DNA from 4 places in the Curvivirga sp. genome. Region 4 is predicted to be linked to each of the others. Evidence: riboswitches for the same ligand, from Rfam matches in the RefSeq annotation. Region 4 holds a riboswitch; each other region holds the start of a gene.
The links. A riboswitch is a leader RNA that binds a small molecule or an ion and turns the genes downstream of it on or off. The one in region 4 is predicted to bind cobalamin.

Region 1 (2,205 bases), 130 kb from region 4:
CTAAACGCAGTTCCATTTGCACAACCTGATCGTGCACTTCTTTCGACTTACTATGTTGGTTATCGCACGTGGCCTCAACATTCGCCATTTCTGCAGATAGATTTTCAATGGCTTCCGTTACATTACTTGTACTCAAGGCCGCCCGTTGAGCATTTTGGCCAATTTCCTGAACGGCCTCTACCTGTTCACCAACTGTATGATTGACTTCACTTGTATATTCTTCCACTTCCTGAATAGCAGATGAAATATTCTGAATTGCATCAACAACCTGTTTGGTGACGGATTGAATCTCTGAAATCTGATCCGTGATATCTTTTGTCGCATCTGCGGTTTGGCTCGCTAGACTTTTCACTTCACCAGCTACAACTGCAAACCCTTTACCTGCATCACCAGCCCTTGCCGCTTCAATGGTTGCATTTAAAGCTAGTAGATTCGTTTGGCCGGCAATACCTGCAATCAACTTCACCACATCACCAATTTTATCTGATGCCGAAACGAGCCGCTCAATAACATCACCTGCTGCATGCGCATCATTTGCCGCCCCATGTGCGCGTTGTGCAGTTTTTTGAATTTGATCCCCAACAACACCAATTGAGACATTCATCTCTTCAGTAGCCGCAGCCATAGCTTCTACATTTTGCGTCGCTTCCACTGCGCCAGAACGCGCCGTTTCTGATAACGCCCTAACAGCATCAATTGCTTTGGAAACTTCTACAGAATAAGCTTCAGCTTCGGCACTTGCTTCTTGTACATGGTGTACGGTGCCCTCAAACTCACCCCGAATGGTATTTTTTAATGTTCCTAAATCTCTAAGAGCCGTAAAGGCAGCCCTTTCGGCCTGTTGCCTTTTATCAACAGTTTCAACCTGATTAGCTTCGGTCAATTCTTCATCTCCCTATTGAACCAAAACCACACTCCAACAAACTTTCCCTTGAATGGTTTTGGCTAGGCTTTTTTTATTATTTACGAAGATTGGAACAGATTTTTGCGAAGATGGCTAGCAATTAATATTAGATTAATCAGATTAATAACCTATCATAGATAGGCTATTAAGTTAGAAGCCCTGAAATCAGTTCGCTAACTGGCGATTACGTCGACGCCTTTTAGGAATAGCTGCAATATTTTCTGCAACCTGACGTAACATATGACGAAGATCTTTTTGTACTTCTTTGGGAAGATTTTCCAGCGGACTATCTTGTTTTTCAAGAACTTTTTGCGCTTCCACCGCAGGAGACGCATTAACAGGCATTGTTAAAATCCAATGCATAAAAACTTCACGCGCCATTATCATAGATGCGTTAGATGACATAGAGCCAGATGTATTCTGATACATAATATTCCTTCCGGGGCACCCCGCCCGATGAGAGTTAACACAAATCACGGCAGGTTTCCTGGCTTTTGATCTATAGATACGCCTTCCCAAATTCCCTTAAAGAAAATTTCAGTGGCCTGTATCAAATTCCCCATACTTATCCATTATGGGAACGATCAACTACAGTTGCGGGGGCAGCTTTGGAATTTGCTATAATAGCAGCACCAAATTCCCTTTTCCTATCAAATAGGCACCGTAAAATTTATGTATGACAAATTAAATAAGTCAGCAAAAATTATTTTATCATATGCGACAAAAATTAATCATTTTTAAAAGAAATCATCTTATTGTTGCGAATAAATTTAGTTTCATCAATAATACATTATGTTCAGGAAGATGAATTTCTTATATTCATCAAGGGATTATTTCGCTGGGGGCGGTTATGAATTCTGCATCAAAAACGATAACAATAACTCTACTGATTGCATCCATGTTAGGATGGGTTCTAACCATATATAGCTTTCTAGCAGTCGACTGGATTGTAGGTATTGGATTTGCAGTTATAGCTGCATGCGCAACCATCGCGATATGCTATTACTTCTTTCGTGTGTATCAAAGAACAGTCAGTCTTATTAAAGACTTGGAAGAAATATCCGCAGGTAAGCGCGATATTAATTTTGAAAAATACGGGGATCCACATTCTGATTTCGTGCGTTCCGTTGAACTTATACAACAAAACTTCTTTGCTATTGATCAGTTCTTAGCAAAGGAATTCAAAGCCAAAGACGAAGAACAAAGATCACTAAACGAAGAACTCGTAGGCATCGCAGAAGGCCTAGATCAGCAAGTCAAGGAAACAGGTGTAAACGTTGCCCAAAATGTTTCCTTACTCA
Region 2 (2,205 bases), 350 kb from region 4:
CCTAAACCGTGGTTAATTGAGGGTGTTCAAGTTATTGGGAGTAAACCTCTTCAATGAGTAAGGTAGATATTGAAAAAGCCGAACTATATTTGTCCGAAATGGGAGAGTTATTAGAGAAAAATAATTGTTCTCCATTTTGGGCAAATAAATTGAAATCTCTCGCGGCAAAAAAAACACTGTGTCCAGATGATTTTAGGGTCCAGATTAAAAGTATGTTTGGTGGAATGGGGTCATTGAATGATCTTGTATTATTAGATGATGATGGGAAGGTTGATCGTGATCTTAATATAATCTTTGATGATTTGAGAAAGAAGTTATTTGATGTAATCTAGAGTATTTCCCTCCTTGGGACCCAGATTGAGGCCGCTAAAGCAGTCAATATTGATGCGGGGAATAACCTGACTGTCGATATTTTGGTTGATCAGATCAATGTGCATTACGGGGAAGAATCCAACAAGAAAACCCTAAAAATGATTATTAGGCTCAGTTAAATAAACTAGTTAGTTTGAATACAGGTGGGGAGTTTTCTTCAAAGCCCAGCATGACTTAAGCCTGATCGACAGATAGACTTGATACGAGAATAATAGGGGGTGTCTCGTGATAAAATTAACGCATATCCTTAACAAGCAAGACCTCGCATTTTTGATACATCTTGACGTATGAATTGTGCGTTCTTGTTAATGGTGCAAATTTAATTGACATGAGAATCGTTCTCATTTAACTATTTTTACAGATATTGGTGCTTCAAATTTTGAGGTGAAAAGGGAAATTGGTGAAAATCCAATACTGCCCCCGCAACTGTAAACGGTTAGCGTCGACTGATAATGCCACTGGTAGAAAATCGTCTATTGGGAAGGTTATGTCGAAAAGCAAAGATCCGTATAGTCAGGAGACCTGCCAGTATTAGCGTTACCCGTCCTTCATACGGGGAGGTTTGAAGGCATGGCAACCCATTGTGGTGACGCAACTTGTGTCGCTATGGTGGGAATTAATCAATATATCTGATCAATTTCCAAATAAATATGTGAGATCCGTTTAACTCAGTTACACAGTTAAATGGATTTATATGTTTTCTATAGCTTAATTTTGTTTTGGCTTTGATAGGAAGGCTCCCTCTCAACCTATCGATGATCAAAAAAAGATGTTGGCAAACGTAACACAAAACAATAAATGTTATGTTATAACATATCAAATATATGGAAAGTTCTATGCTATCTAAATTACACAATTTTTCTGCAGCTGGTCTATTAGCTACCACTTTGATTGCGTCCGCAACATTTACTGCTACAAATTTGTCCACGGCTATGGCCGACGAAAATATTATGACAGTTGCCGTGCCTTTTGGCCCTAAAGGTTCCGTGCCTGATCCACGTGCCCGTCAAAATGGCTGGATCAGTAACCGCGCAGGGGTTTCAGAAACACTAATTGGCCTGACCTATGATATGCAACAAGCCCCAAGGCTCGCGGTTTCTTATGATCAAATATCACCGACAGAATGGAAAATTGGATTACGCAAAGGTGTAAAATTCCATGATGGTAGTGCAATGACCGCCCAAGATGTGAAAGCGTCTTTTGAAAAACTTTCTGAAGAAGGTCATTCGGCTCATAATCCACGGCTTGTGAAATTACTTGGTATCAAAGAAATTAAGATTGTAGATGATCACACTCTTGTTTTTGAAACCAATACACCAAATTCTGCTTTTCTTTGGTCTTTAACTGAGCCTTCGGCTGCTGTCATGAAAGAAGGTACTAAGGAACTTCCTTTAATTGGTACTGGGCCTTTTGTCTTCAAGGAAGCTGAAACGGGAAAATTCTATCGTACCGTTGGATTTGATCAGTATTGGGGAGGAAAACCAAATCTAGACGGTCTTGTTTTAGATACAATTCCTGATCCTTCAGTTGCGGCCTTGGCATTGCGTTCTGGTGACGTTGATGTTGTTACAAACTTCAATGAACAAGAATTTGATAAAGTGAAACAAAGCGGTGACTTTAATACCTATGCAACTGAAACTTTACGTCTGTTCTTTATTCAACCCCAAACAGAAAAAGGCCCGTTGAAACACAAAGTTTTGCGTCAGGCAATTTCATTGGGGCTTGATCGTGATTTGATGGTTCAGGTTGCACTGGCAAATGTGGGTGGTGCCGCGTCAAAATCTATCTTCCCACAACAAATGAAATCTTGGGTGAATAAAGCGGTTGACCTTC
Region 3 (2,205 bases), 650 kb from region 4:
AACAGCATCTTTATGGACAAGCCATTTTGTTGTGACTTCTGTCTCTGTTGGACTGATGGGGGTGACACGGAAAACAATTGAATGATCTGCAAGGAAATGATTCCAAGTCGTCGGATAATGGAATTTTAACAATGTACCTGCATCTGCAAATGGTGATCGGCCTAGCCATTTATTAACGGCTGATTTTGTGTCCATGGTATAGCTTTCAGCCCCATCTTTTAAAGGCATTCTTGCTAAACGGAATTGTCCATCCGTATGAATGTAAAATTGAGATTTCATTCCAACAGCTTCACATCTATCGAAATGAGCTTGCAACCTTTCAGGTGGGGTATTGCCTTCAATCTTGGTCACAACGGGATCATCTGGAAAACTTCGGCATAGGGCAGGATGATTACCGCCACAATGATAACATTCGCGATTATTTTCCCATACTAATTTCCAATTTCCTTTTTCAACAATTGTGCTTTCATAAGCGACTTTCGCATTTTCCAGCTCATGTGGTTCTAGATATGGTTCTGCAATGAACTTGAATTCGTCAAAATTGGGTGCATTTTCCGCAAGGCATATATAAACAAGACCTGCGACCGTTCGACAATGCACAGTTTTCAATCCATGTTGGGTTGGGTCAAAATCTGGTCCCATATCACGTGCCCACATAAGGGAACCATCTAATTCATAAGTCCATTGATGATAAGGGCATACAAGTTTGGGGGCAGTACCTTTCGCAACTTTACAAATGACAGATCCGCGATGTCTGCATGTATTGTGAAAAGCGCGTATTTGCTGATCTGCTCCCCTGACAATGATTACATTATATTCGCCAATTTTATAAGTTACGAAATTGCCTGTTTTGGGAATTTCACAACTAGGTATTGCAAATAGCCATTCTCTGTAATGAATGTTTGCTAAGTCATGATTGAAAATCTCTGGATCCGTATAAAATGGACGTTCCAAAGAATAATTCATGCGTCGCGTATTTAGTAAATTTTGAATATCGGTCACTTCGTCTCTCCTGCTGTTTCAGCTCTCATTCACGCCAGCAAAAGAAGACACATGGATAAACGCATTTAGGGCGCATCTATCTATTGTGCCATCATCGCCGCCCGCGATTTGGCAAGTTAAACGAGGCTGGTTTCCGGACTTCGAAGGGGAGATGTGGATAAAGGCCTTCCCGGGAAACCCTATCCCAGTGGCTACTTCTTTATCCTACCTTCATTACCGTTGCGGGGGCAGTGTCGGCCTTTCACCGACTTCCCAATTATCTTAAAGACGTAATATCTTTAAGCACCTCATATGGTGAAAATTTAGAAAAAATCCGGAGAGAGGTTCTTCTGTAAACGACTACGAAAACGTTATTCGCGACGATTATCTAGAAACTATATCGATTTATTGACTGATTTCTTTTTTAGAGTCTGTGATAAAAGCTTTATCATTCGTTTGGTGGATTCTTGAAAAGGCGCTAGATATGCATAAGACAGGCTATGTATCTTATTTGATGTGTTTTTATTGCCAAAAGTGATTTTTTCCGGGGCGCTGGAGGCAAGTACTAGACTTCCTCCCAACCAATCCCATATGGCGAGGACAACACCAAAGTTTTTATCGTAATGTCTGACATTGTTGGAATGATGAATTTGGTGTTGCGCAGGCGAAATAAAGAGTTTTTCTAACCAGTTTCCATAGGTGATGCGAACATGAGAATGGCGTAAATTAGATCCGGTAATGTTGAACAGGAAAATGATAAAGTTAGCCCCCAAAATATCGATTAAGGTCACATTTAATCCGAAGAAGAAAATAAAAAGCGCAATCACGAAACCTTGAATAAGAACAGCCCGGACACTGAAAAGAAGCGCTTCAACAGGATGAATTCTATAGACTGTGAATGGGGTAAGTTTCTCCGCATCGTGATGGATTTTATGGAACTGCCATAAAAAATGATTGCGATGCATTAAGCGATGTAACCAATATTTGGAAGCATCATCAAACAAAAAAATCAAGAATGTAAAAGACAAGCTAACGGCCCAATCCGGTAAGGTGCCTGCAACTGAAGGTCGACCGTTAAAGATCACGTGAAATTCTTCAAACAAATATGTGGCGACGGCCAGTTTCGTTAAAAGGATAGGCGCCATAAGCAGCATAAAAATACGATTGATTACGAAAATACTATAATCCAATCGGGCAGATTTACTGAACCAGATATCTTTGGAA
Region 4 (2,205 bases):
AGAATGATCAGGAAGGAAATGGTTCCAAGTTGTTGGATAATGGAATTTAACCAATGCACCTGCATCAGGAAGAGCAATGCGACCCAAAGGTTTTGTCACAGCTGGTTTTGTGTCCATTGTGTAACTTTGTGCCCCATCTTTTAATGGCATACGTGCAAGACGATATTGTCCATCTTGGTTGATGTGGAATTTAGACGTTAATCCAACGGCTTCGCATCGATCAAAATGAGCCTGTAAATGTTCAGGAGCTTCATCACCTTCAACGCCAGTGATAGAAGGATCATCGGAATAGGTGCGACATAAAGCCGGGTGGTTACCACCACAATGATAACATTCGCGGTTGTTTTCCCAAACCAGTTTCCAGTTGCCATTTTCGATAATCGTGCTTTCGAACGCGACCTTCGCATTTTCTAGATCGTGTGATTGCAAATAGGGCTCCGCAACTGATTTAAACTCTTCAAAATCTGGTGCATCATCAGCAAGGCAAATATAGACTAAACCTGCAACTGTACGACAATGTACTGTTTTTAAGCCATGTTGGGATGGATCAAATTCCGGTCCCATATCACGGGCCCAAAGCAAAGATCCATCCAACTCATATGTCCATTGGTGATAGGGGCATACAAGCTTAGGTGCTGTGCCTTTTGCCACTTTACAAATCACAGAACCTCTATGACGGCATGTGTTATGGAATGCACGGATTTGCTGATCAGCGCCCCGCACAATGACAACACTATATTCACCAACTTTATAGGTGACAAAGTTACCTGTTTTTGGAATTTCACAACTTGGAATGGCGAATAGCCATTCGCGATAATGAATGTTTTCTAAATCCGCCGCAAAAATTTCCGGATCGGTGTAGAACGGCCGCTCTAAAGAATGATTTGGCTTCCGTGTATTTAACAAAGACAACATATTAGGTGTCGTATTCATAATAACCTTGCTCCTCAAAAAAAGGTCGTTATGAATTACGGATTGGCTTTATTTATGGTGGGAACAAGGACCGAAAATGCTGCTGCCTAGCATTTTCATCGGTACCTATATCTCAGCCAAATCGCCCGCCGCAATTCTGTGGACTGTTACATCTAGGCTGGTTTCCGGGCTTAAAGGATGAAGTGTTACGCCTCATATTTGAACAACCTTCCCGGGTGGCTAGACCCAGTGGTATTTTGTTCAAACTACACCTTATTACCGTTGCGGGGGCAGCACTGGATTCGATTACTCTCACCAGTTTCCCAATTATCTCCATCTAGTTTTTGATCAGAAAACGAGATGGGGCACCAAAATGTAAATCTTGATCTCTCAAGATGAGCACACATTACCAATTTTTGTCTGGAGCATATTTCAATTTGCGCCAAGTTAAATTAATCTCGCGACGAAGTAATATAATTTTGAGAAAAAGAAATAAGCGAAATTTCAAAATTTGGGTCTTATTATGATGTTGGGGTCATAAAATTTGATCCAAAAAAATGAGGGTGGATAAATGAAGATTACAGTTGTCTCTGGAAGCATACGTGAAACGTCACAATCTGATCGTATTGCAAAGATAGTTCAAAATACAATTAATGAACTGGATATGGATGTTGAGGCGGATATGGTTTTTTTGAAAGATGAAAAGATACCGCTATGGGATGAAGGGAAATGGAAGGCTGACAGCGATATCACGAAACATTGGAAACCAATCTCGGATAAATTAAAAGCATCTGATGGTTTTGTGATCGTGACACCTGAATGGGCTGGTATGGCACCACCACATCTTAAAAACTTCTTGTTAATGTGTGAGGCGGGTGAGTTGGCCCATAAGCCTGCACAGATTGTTTCAGTGAGTTCTGGTATGGGAGGCGCTTATCCTGTTTCGGATTTACGCGTTTCAGGATCAAAGAATAATATGATCACATGGTTACCTGATCATATCATTTTGCGAAATGTCACAAATTTGTTCATTGAAGACTTACCGACTGACCTTGATACCGAATTATTGGCACGGATCAAATATAGTATGACTTATCTGGCGGCCACAGCAGAAGCGTGGAAACCTGTTCGTGATAAATATCAAAATCGTAAAGAGTATAAATTTGGTATGTAACTGAAACTTTATACGACGTTTAGAAACAAAAAAATGGGTATCGACTTTAATCATCGATACCCAATAACTTGTTCAATAATGAACAGAGTTAGAGCCTTAATCTAAGACTCGCAGGAAAA

Region 1: another riboswitch for cobalamin. It lies ahead of ACOQOA_RS13680 (hypothetical protein); the one in region 4 lies ahead of ACOQOA_RS13055 (aromatic ring-hydroxylating oxygenase subunit alpha).
Region 2: another riboswitch for cobalamin. It lies ahead of ACOQOA_RS11465 (ABC transporter substrate-binding protein); the one in region 4 lies ahead of ACOQOA_RS13055 (aromatic ring-hydroxylating oxygenase subunit alpha).
Region 3: another riboswitch for cobalamin. It lies ahead of ACOQOA_RS16165 (aromatic ring-hydroxylating oxygenase subunit alpha); the one in region 4 lies ahead of ACOQOA_RS13055 (aromatic ring-hydroxylating oxygenase subunit alpha).

Annotation. Positions count from the first base shown of each region.
Region 1 is NZ_CBDCOT010000009.1:1,739,791-1,741,995, reverse strand. Features, by position in the region: gene ACOQOA_RS13685 (methyl-accepting chemotaxis protein) at 1-883, opposite strand, end outside; gene ACOQOA_RS13680 (hypothetical protein) at 1,070-1,333, opposite strand; cobalamin riboswitch at 1,364-1,585, opposite strand; gene ACOQOA_RS13675 (methyl-accepting chemotaxis protein) at 1,755-2,205, shown strand, end outside.
Region 2 is NZ_CBDCOT010000009.1:1,267,683-1,269,887, forward strand. Features, by position in the region: gene ACOQOA_RS11455 (DUF637 domain-containing protein) at 1-57, shown strand, start outside; gene ACOQOA_RS11460 (DUF6966 domain-containing protein) at 54-332, shown strand; cobalamin riboswitch at 721-917, shown strand; gene ACOQOA_RS11465 (ABC transporter substrate-binding protein) at 1,209-2,205, shown strand, end outside.
Region 3 is NZ_CBDCOT010000009.1:2,260,447-2,262,651, forward strand. Features, by position in the region: gene ACOQOA_RS16165 (aromatic ring-hydroxylating oxygenase subunit alpha) at 1-1,002, opposite strand, end outside; cobalamin riboswitch at 1,109-1,307, opposite strand; gene ACOQOA_RS16170 (sterol desaturase family protein) at 1,377-2,205, opposite strand, start outside.
Region 4 is NZ_CBDCOT010000009.1:1,613,807-1,616,011, forward strand. Features, by position in the region: gene ACOQOA_RS13055 (aromatic ring-hydroxylating oxygenase subunit alpha) at 1-933, opposite strand, end outside; cobalamin riboswitch at 1,071-1,300, opposite strand; gene ACOQOA_RS13060 (NADPH-dependent FMN reductase) at 1,484-2,086, shown strand.